One region of the Pseudoalteromonas sp. MMG012 genome, then DNA from elsewhere that is predicted to be linked to it. Evidence: predicted binding sites of a transcription regulator. Region 1 holds the regulator's gene; the other holds the start of a gene.

The links. Region 1 encodes sigma-54, which starts transcription at its own class of promoters, with help from an activator protein. Its sites were predicted from a motif close to GTTGGCACGNNNNTNGNNT; they were not measured.
Region 2: the regulator sigma-54 is predicted to act here: its motif matches at 4,459-4,477, upstream of J8L97_RS07440 (DUF2884 family protein).

What each region holds. Positions count from the first base shown of each region.
Region 1 covers NZ_JAGJEF010000010.1:30,035-38,147, reverse strand. Annotated here, with positions in the region: gene lptA (lipopolysaccharide transport periplasmic protein LptA) at 1-252, shown strand, start outside; gene lptB (LPS export ABC transporter ATP-binding protein) at 256-981, shown strand; gene J8L97_RS05375 (RNA polymerase factor sigma-54) at 1,038-2,540, shown strand; gene hpf (ribosome hibernation promoting factor) at 2,569-2,856, shown strand; gene J8L97_RS05365 (PTS sugar transporter subunit IIA) at 2,859-3,311, shown strand; gene rapZ (RNase adapter RapZ) at 3,328-4,173, shown strand; gene J8L97_RS05355 (HPr family phosphocarrier protein) at 4,178-4,450, shown strand; gene mgtE (magnesium transporter) at 4,632-5,990, shown strand; gene pmbA (metalloprotease PmbA) at 6,042-7,391, opposite strand; gene yjgA (ribosome biogenesis factor YjgA) at 7,525-8,046, shown strand; gene tldD (metalloprotease TldD) at 8,113-8,113, opposite strand, start outside.
Region 2 covers NZ_JAGJEF010000015.1:8,558-16,670, reverse strand. Annotated here, with positions in the region: gene J8L97_RS07470 (cytochrome c) at 1-353, shown strand, start outside; gene J8L97_RS07465 (cytochrome b/b6 domain-containing protein) at 411-1,058, opposite strand; gene J8L97_RS07460 (iron-containing alcohol dehydrogenase) at 1,251-2,405, opposite strand; gene J8L97_RS07455 (LysR family transcriptional regulator) at 2,578-3,441, shown strand; gene J8L97_RS07450 (glutathione peroxidase) at 3,493-3,972, shown strand; gene J8L97_RS07445 (PA3496 family putative envelope integrity protein) at 4,028-4,210, opposite strand; gene J8L97_RS07440 (DUF2884 family protein) at 4,514-5,296, shown strand; partial or broken gene J8L97_RS07435 (PLP-dependent aminotransferase family protein) at 5,359-6,800, opposite strand; gene J8L97_RS07430 (DMT family transporter) at 6,933-7,844, shown strand; gene J8L97_RS07425 (diacylglycerol kinase family protein) at 7,891-8,113, opposite strand, start outside.

The DNA of each region.
Region 1 (8,113 bases):
ACCGAGACACAAGCTGATGGCACCGTATTAAGTGCCACGGCGAGTGAGGTTCGATATGATGTAGCGAATAAAAAGCTGACAATCAAAGGTGATGCAGAAATTAACCAAGCAGGCCAAATCATAAAAGCACAATCCATAATTTACGATATGGATAAACAATTAATAAATGCTGAAAAGGGTAATGAAAATACTGGCCGAGTACACACAATTCTAGTCCCAGAAAAAAAATCGAATAAAGAACAAGGCAAATAATAAATGAGTACTTTGACTGCAACCGCTTTGGCTAAAAGCTACAAAGGACGACAAGTCGTAAAAAATGTCAGCCTTGCCGTCGAGGCAGGCAGTATTGTTGGCTTGCTAGGCCCCAACGGGGCAGGTAAAACGACCAGTTTTTATATGATTGTTGGATTAGTGCCAAGCGACAACGGTACCGTAACAATTGATGACCACGATATCACCCTGTTACCGATGCACAGTCGAGCAAGGTTAGGCATAGGTTATTTACCGCAAGAATCTTCCATCTTTCGAAAGTTAACCGTTTACCAGAACTTAATGGCTATTTTAGAAACTCGTAATGAGCTGAGTAAACCTGATCGAGAGCAAATTCTTAATGAATTATTAGATGAATTCAACATCCAACATATACGTACAAGTCAAGGTATGGCATTGTCAGGAGGTGAACGTCGAAGAGTCGAAATTGCTCGCGCTTTAGCCGCAAACCCAAAATTTATCCTGTTAGATGAGCCTTTTGCTGGTGTTGACCCAATTTCGGTGTTAGATATAAAGAAAATTATCGAACATTTAAAAAAACGCGGTATAGGTGTTCTGATCACAGATCATAATGTACGAGAAACACTTGATGTGTGCGAAAAAGCATACATAGTTTCACATGGTGAATTAATTGCATCAGGTACTCCAGAACACGTGCTTGCCGATCAAACTGTTCGAGATGTCTACCTAGGTGAACAATTCAGGCTATAGTTATAGTATCTAGGTAATTTTAATAATTGATTAATAGAAAGGATTGTTAGAGATACATGAGGCAATCGTTACAGCTGCGCATGGGTCAGCAATTAACCATGACACCCCAATTACAACAGGCTATCCGCTTGTTGCAATTGAGCACGCTAGATCTCCAACAAGAAATCCAAGAAGCCTTGGACAGCAACCCATTACTGGAAGTTGAAGAATCAGAGCATGAAAACGACAACGAAAATATAGAAAAAGAACATAAAGAGCTCTCGAAAGAAGAATCTAATTCAGACAGTATTGAAGAAGCTCCAGTCAGTGACTATGAGCTTGATGCAGACGCGGCTATGAGTAAAGACACTGTTAGCGAAGAACTTGCGATGGATGTCACATGGGATGAATACATGAGTGCTGCACCAGCAACAAGCAGCGGCCCTATGCCTGAAGACGAAAACATGTACCAAGGCGCAACCACCGAATCGCTCCATGAATACTTAATGTGGCAACTAGAACTGACCCCGTTTAGTGATACTGATAGAGGGATCGCTGTCGCTATTGTGGAAGCCGTGGATGATGGTGGTTTATTAACCTTATCGACCGATGAAATCTTAGAAAGCCTTAATGACGAGAGTTCAGAAGATGCCATTGAACTTGATGAAATTGAGGCTGTCCTGAAACGCATTCAATTATTTGACCCTGTCGGCATTGCTGCTCGGAGCTTACAAGAATGTTTATGTATCCAGCTTAATCAGTTTGATAAAAGTACACCTTGGCTGGAACATACTAAACATGTGCTCACCGAACATATCGACTTACTTGCAAGTCGAGACTATCGAACGCTAATGAAAAAGACGAAGCTGAAAGAGTCCGATTTAAAAGAAGTCATGACTCTAATACACAGCTTAAATCCAAAACCTGCGGCCAGTATCATCCGCGAAGAGTCTGAATATGTCATACCTGATGTCTCTGTGAAAAAAGTGAAAGGCCGATGGTTAGTTGAATTAAACCCTGATTCAATGCCGAAAATTAGAGTCAATGATCACTATGCGGCGATGTCTCGCTCAATGAAATCAAGCACTGATAGTCAATTTATTCGTTCGCATTTACAAGAAGCTAAATGGTTTATTAAAAGCTTAGAAAGCCGCAATGATACGTTAATGAAAGTAACTAATTGCATTGTGCAGCAACAACAGGCATTCTTTGAACATGGCCCTGAAGCAATGAAACCTATGGTGCTAAATGATGTGGCTGAAATGGTAGAGATGCATGAGTCCACTATTTCACGTGTCACAACACAAAAATATATGCACACACCTAGGGGCATTTTTGAGTTGAAATATTTCTTCTCGAGCCATGTGAGTACCGAAAACGGAGGTGAATGCTCTTCCACAGCGATTAGAGCATTGATCAAAAAGCTCATTGCCGCCGAAAATACTGCTAAGCCATTAAGTGATAGCAAAATTGCGGATATATTGGCAGAGCAAGGAATCAAAGTGGCCCGACGTACGATAGCAAAATATCGGGAGTCGTTAGCCATTCCACCGTCGAATCAGCGTAAAAGCTTGATATAAGACGTAATATCAAAGAAGGAAAATGCTCATGCAACTAAATTTAACTGGTCGTCACGTAGAAGTAACTGAATCACTAAGAGACTATGTCAACACCAAGTTTGCGAAGCTAGAAAGGCACTTTGATCATATCAATAATGTGCATGTGATTTTAGATGTTGAAAAACTCGTACAAAAAGCCGAAGCGACCTTACACTTAAGCGGAGCAGAAGTATTTGCCTCTACCGAGCATCAAGATATGTATGCTGCTATTGATGGTTTGGTTGACAAGCTAGACAGACAAGTAATCAAACACAAAGAAAAGCTTACTCGACATTAACCATGAAACTTAGCTCAATAATCAACAAGGACTGCAGTAAAGCTGCGGTCCTTTTTAATAGCAAAAAACGTATTCTCGAATACGTTAGCGAACTTACACATGAACAGTTACCCCACCTAGAACAGCATGATGTTTTATCTGCACTCATGTCTAGAGAGAAGTTAGGCAGCACTGGAATTGGTAAAGGCATCGCTATTCCACATGGCAGAATGCAAGGTATCGAACAAGTTTTTGCGATGATATTAGTTAGTAAAAAACCAGTTCCATTCGATGCCATAGACAATCGTCCAGTCGATATTTTTGTTGCACTCATTGTACCTGAAGGTGATAATCAACAGCATCTGAAAACACTCGCTGCAATTGCTGAAAGCTTAAAAGATAAAGAGTTCTGTAAGCAGTTGAGACATGCCTGCAATGATACCGAGCTCTATAGTATTATTAAGGCTCAAGATTAGTAAATAGGGGATAATTGTGGAATTAATCATTATTAGTGGTCGCTCTGGTTCTGGGAAGTCCGTTGCATTAAGAGTGTTAGAAGATTTAGGCTACTATTGTGTTGACAATATTCCGGTCAATTTACTTCCGTCTTTGGTTAGAAGCGTGTCTGAGAGCTATGACAAAATTGCGGTCAGTATTGATGTGCGTAACTTGCCAAAACAACAGCAAGAGTTCAACGATATTCTTGAGTATTTACCAGGATTTGCTAATCCGATATTATTTTACTTGGACAGTGATGATCAAACATTGATCAAACGCTTTTCTGAAACTCGCAGGCTACACCCACTCTCTATAAATAACTTACCATTAGATCTGGCGATTAAAGAAGAAAAGCAGCTATTGGATGTACTGATCACCAGTGCCGATGTATTTATTGATACAACCGACCTCAGTGTCCACCAGTTAGCTGAATCTATCCGTGAGCGGATTTTAGGTAAAAAAGATAAACAACTTATTATTACCTTTTTATCTTTTGGCTTTAAACACGGCATGCCAAAAGATGCTGATTATGTGTTTGATGCACGCTTCCTGCCTAACCCTCATTGGGAACCAGAACTAAAACCACTAACGGGCTTAGATCAACCCGTTCAAGAGTATTTAGCTGGGCATAGCATCGTACAAAAATTCACTTGGCAAATTCAAACCTTTGTACAAACGTGGTTACCCCATCTTGAACGTAATAACCGCAGCTATCTTACCATCGCTATCGGCTGTACAGGCGGGCAACATCGCTCTGTGTATTTAGCGCAAACAATTGGGGAAAGTTTTCAACGATCTCATCCAAATGTTCAGATCCGTCATCGTGAGCAAAACAATTAATACAATGTATTATGAGGGTACTTTCTTAATTCAGAATAAGTGTGGTCTGCATGCCAGAGCCGCAACAGTACTGGCACAACTGGCCATCAAGTTCGACGCAAAAATTACCTTATACCAAGATGACAAAGAAGCTGCTGGCGACAGTGTTTTGGCATTACTTTTGTTAGAAAGTAGCCAAGGAAAATACGTAAGGATCAAGTGCGAAGGGCCTGATGCTCAATCTGCCTTAAACGCGATTGGCACCTTGATAGAACAAAAATTTCACGAGCAAGAATAACTTTCCAAGCACAAGAAGTTAATATTATTACCTCTTTCTCACATGGCAACACACTCTAAAGTACGTTAAACTCTCAAGCCAAAGGCTGCGTACCTCTGCATCACTCAATTTCTTATTATATAGTATAAAATCACCTGGGTACGCGTAAAGATACTAACAAAACAACATCATTAGGACGCCTATGCCTGAAGCGCTTGAACAAGATTATACGCTACAACAACTCCAGCAAGTCACGCTTGCGCTTAATAGTGGACAATTTGTTCAAGTCAGGCGAATTTTAGCAGAAACAGCTCCATGTGATACGGCCCTATTACTTGAATCTTCACCGCACAAAGTACGTACCCAGCTTTGGAAGCTGGTCGACCCTGATATACAAGGTGACGTACTGGAAGAACTGTCTGAAGATGTGCGTCTTGGCATTATCGCAAAAATGGACCCTGAGCTTATTGCCGCCGCTACGGAAGATATGGGTGATGATGACTTAGGAGAAGTACTACGGGGCTTACCTGATACCATCTACCTCGACGTTGTCGGTAGTATGGACACACAAGATCGTGAACGTGCCACTCAAGCGCTATCGTATCAAGAACGCTCTGCTGGCGCACTGATGAACAGCGATACAGTCACAATCCGAGCTGATGTGTCATTAGATGTTGTATTACGCTACTTGCGGTTGAAAGGCGAGCTACCAGACGGCACTGATGATTTATATGTAGTAGATAAAGACAACTGCTTTATCGGTGCTATGCCATTGAGTACACTGTTAACCAACCCGCCGGATAAACTGGTTCATGACCTCATGGACGAAGATAAAGAATCGATCCCTATTTCAATGGATGAAACCGAAGTCGCACAACTATTTGAGCGCCATAATTGGATTTCTGCGGCGGTTGTCGATGATAATAACCACCTACTAGGGCGAATTACAATTGATGACATCGTCGATGTTATTCGAGAGGATGCGGAACATAGCCTCCTCAGTATGGCTGGTTTAGATGACGAAGAAGACACCTTTGCGCCTGTTTTACAAAGTAGCCGCCGCCGTTCGATTTGGTTAGGGATCAACCTATTAACCGCGCTTCTAGCTGCTTTTGTTGCAAGCTTTTTCGAGAATACACTCGATATTTTACCCGTTCTTGCGGTCCTAAACGGGATAGTTCCTAGCATGGGTGGTGTGGCTGGTAGCCAAACTCTAACACTTGTTATTCGAGGGATTGCGCTTGGCCATATTAATCAAACTAATCAACGGTTTATTCTCGGAAAAGAGTTAGCCATTGGCGCTTTAAATGGATTACTTTGGTCATTATTGATAGCTGGTGTTGTTGCGCTATGGAAATGGGATTTCACACTCGGTGCTGTTATCGCCTTTGCGATGTTTATGAATTTACTTGCCGCTGGTATCGCTGGTGCGAGTATCCCAATAATTCTTAAAAGAATGAAAATAGACCCTGCTTTAGCGGGGAGCGTAGTACTTACAACCGTAACTGATATTGTCGGTATATTTGCTTTTCTAGGCACGGCGACTTGGTTTTTAACTTAAAGCTCAAGGTTTAAAGGCACTCAACCGGCCTTTAAACCTTATCCAACAGGCTTACTCCCCTGCCACTTGCATCGATTCAATAAGCACTGAGCCTGTTTGCACACTCCCTCGCACTTCAACATCGCCTCCTATAGCTTGAACACCTTTAAACATATCTTTTAGATTACCAGCGATGGTGATTTCACTTACGGGGTATTGAATTTGACCATTTTCAACCCAAAAACCAGCTGCTCCACGTGAATAATCACCAGTCACCGTGTTAACTCCTTGACCCATTAATTCTGTTACCAATAAACCTGTACCCATTGTTTTTAACACAGCACATAAGTCATCATGTGTCCGTTGTACTAACCAATTATGGATCCCCCCCGCATGTCCTGTCGCCGTCATGCCTAACTTACGAGCCGCGTAGCTAGCCATTAAATAGGTCTGTAATTCACCACCATGAATAATATCGCGATCTTGAGTTATCACCCCTTCGCTATCAAAAGGGCTTGATGCTAACCCTTTTAATAAATGGGGGCGTTCCTTAATTGAAACACACGAATTAAAGATCTGAGTATGCAAACTGTCGAGCAAGAAGGTTGATTTTCGGTATAAAGCGCCACCGCCAATGGCTGACACTAAGTGCCCAAATAAGCTATTAGCAATGTCAGCGCGAAATACGACAGGCGTTTTCATCGTTTTTATTTTTCGGCTATTTAATTTAGCAAGCGTAGATTCAGCAGCTTCAATACCCACTGATTCTGCCACTTTTAACCCATTTTTTTCTCGAGAAATTGTATATGCAGAATCCCGCTGCATCTGCTCACCATCTTGTCCGATAACCATCGTACTTAATGTGTGACGAGTACGAGGAAAACCTGCCACCAACCCATGACTGTTACCATAAACTCGTAAACCTTGATGGCTAGCAAAACTTGCACCATCAGAATTGACTATGCGCTTATCAAATTCTAACGCTGCTTTTTCAGCGTCTAAGCAAAACTCAATACCTTCTTCTGGGGATACATCCCACGGGTGATACAAATCAAGATCTGGTGGTGACATTTCTAATAACGCTTTGTCTGCCACACCATTGCAAGGGTCGTCTGAGGTAAACTTGGCAATATCAACCGCTTTTTCTACTACTGAACGCAATGCTTTGGGACTCAAATCGGCAGTTGATGCACTCCCTTTATGATTACCAACATAAACACTGATCCCCAAGCCTCCATCTTGATTAAATTCAATCGTATCAACTTCGCCCATGCGAGTACTTACTGATAAACCGGAGGTACTTGACATTGCAGCTTCAGCAGCCGTCGCTCCTAACTTTTTCGCATGTGTAAGGGCTTCTGACACAGCCTGCTTTACGTCATCAATTTGTTGATAAATGGGATCTTGTTGGGTTTTGCTCATGGGCATTTTCTCTGATAAGTTATTGCTTTATATTAATGCTAACACACATCACGATTATCGCCCCATTCAAGCAAAGCTTTTCCAACTTATAATTGGTATACTTAGCACAAATAGATTCCGACTAGTTTGAACCATGGCTAAGAAAAAGAAACCCGAAATTGAAGAAGAAATTATTTACGTTTCCAAAAGTGAACTGAAACGTGATGCCCAACAGTATCAGCAACTTGCTCTCGACTTAGCCAGCATGGCAAAAAAGCAACGTGATAAACTTCCCCTAACAGAAGACTTGCTGCAAGCAATGGTTGTCGCTGATAAGATTAGAGCGAAAAGTGAAGCTTATCGTAGACATATGAACTACATCACTAAAACGCTAAGAACGACTGAAAACATCGCAGAAATAGAAGCTGCGATTGATTTAATGCTGAATAAAAATAATCAAGCAGATGTGCTTCTCAATAAGATTGAACTTGTGAGAGACGAGTTAATCCAACAAGGTGACTCAAAAATTAACGAGCTACTCGTCGAATTCCCCAGTTTAGAACGCCAGAAAATGCGCCAACTCGTTCGTCAGGCCAAAAAAGAGTCCGATGCTGAAAAGCCAGCAAAAGGATTTAAAGAACTATTCCAATACTTAAAAGAAACCATGATGCCTTAATTCGTATCTTTAAGCATAAAAAAAACCAGCCGATGCTGGTTTTTTTATGCTTAATATCAAACTAAAT
Region 2 (8,113 bases), on a different contig from region 1:
ATAGGAAAGCGGCATTTCAATTAATTCGTTATCAAATTGGTGATATGGGTGACATGCTAAAAGGTAAGGTGCCTTTTAATGCAGACAAATTTGCTCAACGCGCTAATAATGCAGCAAGCCTTTCAAGTCTGCCATGGGAAGCTTTTATTACTGGCTCAGGCAAAGGTGATACAAGTGCATTACCTGCAATTTGGAGTGACCGAGCTAAGTTTGACGCAAAAGCAAAATCATTTGCGGAATATGCACAAGCACTCGCTGTTGCTGCACAATCGGGTGATAAAAAAATCATTGAGCCTGCTTTTAAAAACTGGGCCAAAGGCTGTAAAGATTGCCATAAGTCATTTAAAGACTAGGTTTATACTACCGAGCTAAAGTATAAAACGGTGTGAACACACCGTTTTATCTATTGTCTAACCGACGGTAAATAAAGCCATCAAAGGCTCCTGACCCCATAAATACAATACCCCAGTGGAAAGCACAACAAAAATGATATAAGCCACCTTTCCGGAACGCATAAACGGCTTATCCGCCGATTCTGTGGTATACCCCGTCACCAATGTCTTAACCAGTTTTTTTCCTTTCATGCGGTAGAATGCAATCGCACCAATATGTATTCCAATCGCCATCAGTAACAAGTCAATGTTGTCTCGATGTAAATCATTAGCAAGCTCCACCCATGCATATGGCACATACTGTACTAACGGTCCTTCAATTAATATATCGTCACTACTCATTAACCCACTTAATAGCTGGATGAATATCAGAGTAAAAAAGACTAAAACCATCACACTTCCAGCTGGGTTATGCCCCGTTGTCGGTTGATCTTTTAGTAATGCATTCATTACAGCCTTAGGCGAGTGAAAAAGTGAAGCTAACCGCGCGGTACTACTGCCAAAGCAACCCCATATAATACGAGTTAACATCAATGCCAACAACACATACCCCGTCACGAAGTGTAGGTCCAGACACCCCTCATCACCACTGATATACAAGATTGCAATCCCGCACACCAATAACCAATGAAACCCCCTAACAAAGCCATCCCAAACTTTAACCATTGCGCCCCCCCCTCAAGTCTCTATTGGGTTATTTGAATCGCTTTGAGTATGACAAACTCTTTAGAGCAACGCATCAATAGATGCGATGAAAGTCTGACCTTATCAGCTAAAATTGCGATAGAATGGCAAGCTATGTCTCATGTCGCTGTGATATATCATACATCGTCAAAATAACAAGCTGTGTAATGGACATTACACGCTCGCTAACAATATGCGTTTACTTTTTTCTAAGGTAACAGTTTGATGTTCACCTAATGCCACCATGCCATGGCGTTCTAATTGCGCACATACTTGCTGCGCAACCTCTTCACCCAAACCATAATCACTAAAACGTGTAGGCATATTAACCTGATGAAAAAACTGTTCAGTCAGCAAGATTGCTTCTGAAATAGCCCCTTCAGGATCTGTAATATCTAAGCCAAAGACCCGTTCTGCATACTGTAATAATTTTTCACGCTTTTCTTGCCGCTGCTGTACCATCATACGAGGTAAAACAATTGCTAAAGTTTGTGCATGATCTAACCCATATAAAGCGGTGATCTCATGTCCAATCATATGTGTTGCCCAATCTTGTGGTACCCCAGCGCCAATCAAACCATTCAATGCCATGGTTGCAGACCACATAACATTTGCGCGTGTTTGATAACTGGCCTCATCATTTAATACTTTAGGCCCCTCTTCAATTAACGTTAACAGTAATCCTTCAGCGAAGCGATCTTGAACTTTGGCATCGACAGGATAGGTTAAATACTGCTCCATAGTATGTACAAACGCATCAACAACCCCATTAGTCAGCTGGCGCTTAGGAAGTGATTGCATCACATTTGGATCCAGTACGGCAAACTGAGGCTGTACTAATGCAGACGCAAACGGTAGTTTGTCTTCAGTTTCAATGTTTGAGATAACGCTGAAACTATTTGACTCAGATCCAGTAGCGGGCAACGTCAGCACCACACCAATTGGCAGTGCTTTACTAATTTGTGCGCCCTTAGCAAGAATATCCCAAGGCTCTGCGTCAAACATCGAGGCCGCAGCAATAAACTTACACCCATCAATCACAGAACCACCACCAACGGCCAAGATAAAATCATAACCTTCAGCTTTTATCAGCTCAACAGCACGCATACATGTTTGATAACTCGGGTTAGGTTCAATACCAGAGAACTCACCCCACTCAAACCCGCTTAGCGCTTCCACAACTTGATTATAGATCCCATTTTTCTTAATACTGCCCCCACCATATACCACCAACACCTTAGCGGTTGCCGATATATTGTGCTTGATTTCTAAAATCTGTTGCGCACCAAAGTGAATATGGGTTGGATTTACAAAATTAAAATTTAACATTACTTTACTTGCTCCGATAACCGAGATGTTGTGATCTGTTTCACCTTTTGATTGTGCGTAGTTTAATTTCAATATAGATAAACAAACAGCTGTCAAATGGCAAATTACTTTTGCTACACAGCAATAATAAAGCGTATATAATGAATTTATCTATATATAGAGAGGTCATATCATGTGGCAAGGGTTAGATGTTTTCTTAGCGGTTGTTGAACACGGCAGCTTTAGTAAAGCAGCCAATGTACTTGATGTATCAACATCTTACGTTAGCAGACAAATTCAACAGTTAGAGCAGCGTCTTGGTACCATATTAATTCATCGCACCACACGTACCCAAAACCTCACAGACAGTGGTCGAGAATATGCGATTAAGCTTAAAGTTATTCAGCAGGAGCTAGTCGATGCAACAAATCATATTCAGGGTATTCAAAGGCAACCCAAAGGGTTAATTCGCATCAGTGGGGCTGGGGATTTTGTCGCCAACAGCATCGCCCCCATTGTTGCTGAGTTTTTAAAACGTTACCCTGAAGTAAGCATAGAGTTTGATTTTAATAATCGAAATATTGATTTAATAGAAGAGGGGTTCGACTTAGCCATTCGCTTTGGCAGGCTTCAAGATTCGAACCTCATCGCGCGAAAGTTGTGTCATCGTCCTATGAGTCTTGTCGCTAGCCCTGAATACATAGCAAACACCCCTATCCCAATTCATCCCTATGAATTGGCCAATCACAACTGTTTAATTGCTATTAATAACCGCTGGCGGTTTAATATTACTCAGCAAGTGGAAGAGGTTAAAGTAGCAGGCAATTGGCGTAGCAACAATCCGCACGCTATTCTCAATGCATGTATACAAGGGTTAGGAATTGCACATTTAGCACAAGATATTGTTGCCGAGTCTATTGCAAGTGGCAGGCTCATTTACCTTTTGCCAGACTTTCAAGTGCACGATAATGCCACGTGGTTAGTTTACCCACGCAAAGATCTCATGCCGTATCGAGTACGGTTATTAATTGATTTTTTACTCGAACACGTTAATTAAGTGTATGCTAGAGTAGTTGTTATCATTAAAAACCCAAAAATAGGACCTCTTATGGATACCTTTTATCAGTTTTCTGCCACCACATTACAAGGCCAACCATTCGACTTCTCGTCTTTGCAAGGTAAAACGGTGCTGATTGTAAACACAGCAAGTAAATGTGGCTTAACACCGCAATACGAAGGGTTACAAGCGCTACATCAGCAGTATGCTGAACAAGGGCTGGTGATAATCGGCTTTCCCTGTAATCAATTTGGTCAACAAGAACCCGGTAGTCCAGAACAAATTCAGCAAGGTTGCTTAATTAATTACGGGGTTGATTTTACCATCATGGAAAAAATTGACGTCAATGGAGAGCATACTCACCCTGTCTATATTTACCTTAAAGCACAGCTACCCGGCCTGTTTGGGCAACGGATCAAGTGGAACTTTAGTAAATTTTTAATTAACAAAGCAGGGCAGCCAATCAAACGTTATGCCCCCACAACAAAGCCCAATAAGCTACGCAATGACATTGAAAAAGCGCTAGCATAGCGCTTAAGGTTAAAGGCACCATACTTCTGAGCTTATTTATATCTGATACATTTACCTACTCCAAATAATCAAAATCGCTATCACCAACATCTTTACGCAACCGCTTCTGCTCAAGATAGTCCTCAATCTTACGTTTCACTTTACGTCTTTGCTTATCATGTTGACTTCGCTCTAACTCATCAAATTCACTAGCTGTAAAATCATCATCAAGCCCATCATATGAATATGTTTTACCCACAGTCTGCTCCAATCACGTTACAAAAACAGCGTATCCACTTTCATCAAGTGGCTTACTGCTGTTCACTTCTTAGTGTTTAGTTCGAAATTACCATTCTGAACAATGAGAATTTTTTATCGTGTAAATGAAAAATGCTTATCCATCATTTTTTATGGTCAACTTCGCTAACATTTAGTCTTCTTTACCATTTAACCAGCTCCTTCATCACAACTAAAAAGCATATGTAATTGATAAGTAACAAAAATAAAACTGGCACTCATCTTGATTATTAAAAACTAACCCAATTAAAATCAAGGCATTGTCATGAAAAAATTACTTATTATCGGCGCATTTGTTACAAGCTCTAGCGCACTTGCAACCCATAGTCACTCATTGCAATTCAACTCCGATGAGTGCCAAGTTGAGTTCAAAAATGATGTAATGATCACACCAGAACAATTACACATCACCACGGCACAACAAAGTAAGTGGACAATTAATGACAATGGGGACGTATTAAAGGATGGTGAAAGAGTGTCCCTAACACCAACGCAACAAGATGCCATGCGCAACTACGCTGACTCGTTACGCGTTCAGTTACCAAAAGTAGCAAATATTGCGCTAGAAGGTGTAAAAATAGCTGGGGTAGCATTAGATGAAGTAAGCAATACACTACAGCTAAACAGTCTAGACTCTATCGGCTCTGTACTCGATGAGCTGCACCTTGAAATTAACGAGACCTTCTACCAAGACGGCGCTTTTGTTATGGGGAAGCAAACATTTGACCAATTTGGTAATAACTTCGACCAACAGTTTGAAGAACGGATCGAATCAGCACTCCAAGGTGCCATGATGGAGTCTATTGGTAGTATTTTAGTGGCAATTGGGTCTGAAATGACGAATTCAAATGGTGATATGAGTAGCTTCGAGCAACGCATGGAGACTATGGGACAAGCCATAGAAGAAAAAGTTGAAATGCAAGCTCGAGTCATAGAAAAGCAAGCAAATCAACTATGCGGTCAATTTGAAGACATAGCCCAAAAAGAGCAACAGTTAAGCCAAAATATTCCCGAGTTTACAGGTTACTCTGTTTTTAACGCCCAATAAAGGTAGCCAATACGCAACGTTGAAAAACTATCTCCCAACTGAAATAGCCAGTCAACAACTGGCTATTTTTTTGCTTCAGGCAAAAGCTGACCTAACAAAGCAATGGCCTGCTCTACAACCTCACTCCATACTAAGCCATAACTCATGCGTATACATGATTCATATTGCGTACCCGCGCTAAACAGTACACCAGGTGTAATACTGACCCCTTGTGTAATGGCCAATTGAAACAATTTGGAGCCGCTATATTGACGACCCAAATCGACCCAAATAACACACCCTCCTTGTGGATCGCTCAATCGTACTGAACTTGGAAAATATCGACGCAATGCAGCAACCATCTGCGCTTTATTATCTAGTAAGCGCTTACGCATCAGCTTTAGATGCCGGTCATATTCTCCACCAGCCAAATAGTCAGCTAGCACCCATTGATTCATCAATGAACTGGAGCAACTTAACGCACGTTTTAAACGTCGTGCTTTTGCAATATGAGGACCCGCCACCATCCAGCCAACACGATAGCTTGGCGCTGCCGTTTTTGAAAAAGAGGCGCATGTAATAACATGGCCCGATGATGTAAAACACTGGGCAGGCTTTCCACGTCGCTCAGTAAAGTGCAAATCCCCGTAAACATCATCCTCAATCAGCGTGACCTGATGTCGCTCTAACAACTCAACCAGTGCCCTGCGACGAACATCTGGCATAAACGAGCCTAACGGATTATTGATACTTGTAGAAAATACACACGCCTTTATATCATGTTTGAGCAACGCTTCATTTAGATCAGACAGCCATACACCGTCATCGGGACACACTGGAATTTCAATAGCTCTCAGTCCAAGACTTTCCACTAGTTCTACAATACCAAAATAGCAAGGAGACTCGATCGCCACCACATCACCAACGCAGGCAACACACTGCAGTGCTATGGCTAACGCTTCTTGAGCCCCATTGGTGATCACGAGCTCTTCTGTATTAACCGCTAAACCCAAATCTAAGTAACGGTATGCAATTTGCTGCTTTAATCGGTGTAAGCCATCCATTGCACCATAACTCAGCATACCCTCCCCCATGTTGTGCATAGCTCGACGCATTAATTTCGCTAATACCTTTTCAGTGCTGGCAACCATCACTGGATTCGCAATACCAAATGACACAACATGAGGTTGATGAATCGCGTCATACACCTGCTCTATAAGTTGCTGTTTATTCACCACAACCGGTTTTTGCGGCAACTGACCCGCTTAGGCATTGAACTGCTGACCTGTGCGGCTTGTAAGAAATAGCCCGATTTCTCTTGCGCTCTTACCTTACCTTGAGCCTCTAATGTTTGATACGCCTGCTTTACAGTGGGAATACTCACCTCAAGCTTACTTGCCATTGCTCGCAATGATGGCAGCTTATCACCAGGACATAAAGTGCCCTGGCAAACCATATCATCAACAAGTGTGATCACTTGCTCATACAAAAATCGTTTGTGCCGTTTCGAAATAACAAAACTCATATACCACTCATCTGTATAGGTCTTTTTTTACTTATTCTGTATATAGCATATACACATTAAGTCTCTACAATAGTACATCTTCTCATCATAATAAATAGTAAGTTTATACTTACAAACCTTAAAGGGCATGAAATGAAAAGTATACTACTGTATACAATGACCGTATTAATTTGGGGGTCAACGTGGTTAGCGATTGAGTTTCAGCTAGGTGAAGTTAATGAAGTTGTCTCATTGTGCCTAAGGTTTACCCTTGCAGCCATTTGCATGTGGGCTTATGTCATTATAAAACGCATGCCCATGCGGTTTAACCTTAAAAACCATTGCTTTTTCATCTTGCTCGCAATGGGGAACTTCGGCTTAAATTACTTGATGCTGTACTTCGCACAAGGGTATCTAAACTCAGCCATGGCATCCATTGCATTTTCTCTACTTTTAGTGCTCAACATTATCAATACGCGCTTATTCTTTGGCAAGCCCATTGCCAAAAGAATATATTTTGGCGCTACGTTCGGGTTATTCGGGATTACCGCGCTTTTTTGGCATGACTTACGACAATTTGACCTCAATAGTGGCGCGATAATTGGCCTAGGACTTGCGCTACTCGGTACATTAATTGCCTCATTCGGCAACATGGTCAGTGTAAGAAATTCAAATAACAACATTGGTGTTCTGCAAGGCAACGCATGGGGCATGCTATATAGCAGTATACTGCTCGGTGCCTATGTTGTTTTAGCTGGTGAATCACTGCTCATTCACGCCAACTGGCAATATTGGAGCTCACTTTTATACCTCGCAGTGTTTGGTACTGTTATTGCTTTTGCAAGCTACTTCTCATTGCTTAAAAATATAGGGCCTGAAAAGGCCAGCTACATTATCGTGTTGTTCCCTTTGGTCGCTGTGCTATTGAGTACATATTTTGAAAACTTTACTTGGCAATCGAATACTTTCATCGGTTTTAGCTTAGTGCTGCTAGGTAATGCCATCGTACTTACCCCTTTTGATAAACTGAAACTACATTTAATTCAATTCCCACTGAGAAGCTAAGCCTTGTCACTCAAACGCCGTCAGTCACTGACGGCGTTTATTTTTATTACAAAATACATATTTCAACCGCTTTCGGAAAACAACTAACGTGCGCAGGAGTTTCTCCTATGATCTCTCCATCGGCTTCTATATCTAACCCCACAGCATCAATACTAAATTGCTGTGACTCTATTTTATGTACAATAGATAACCGCTCATGTTGAGCGAACAGCATTAACAAAAAAGTCATCAGCCTTGTAATAAGTGAATCGGCATGAAATTCTAGGCAA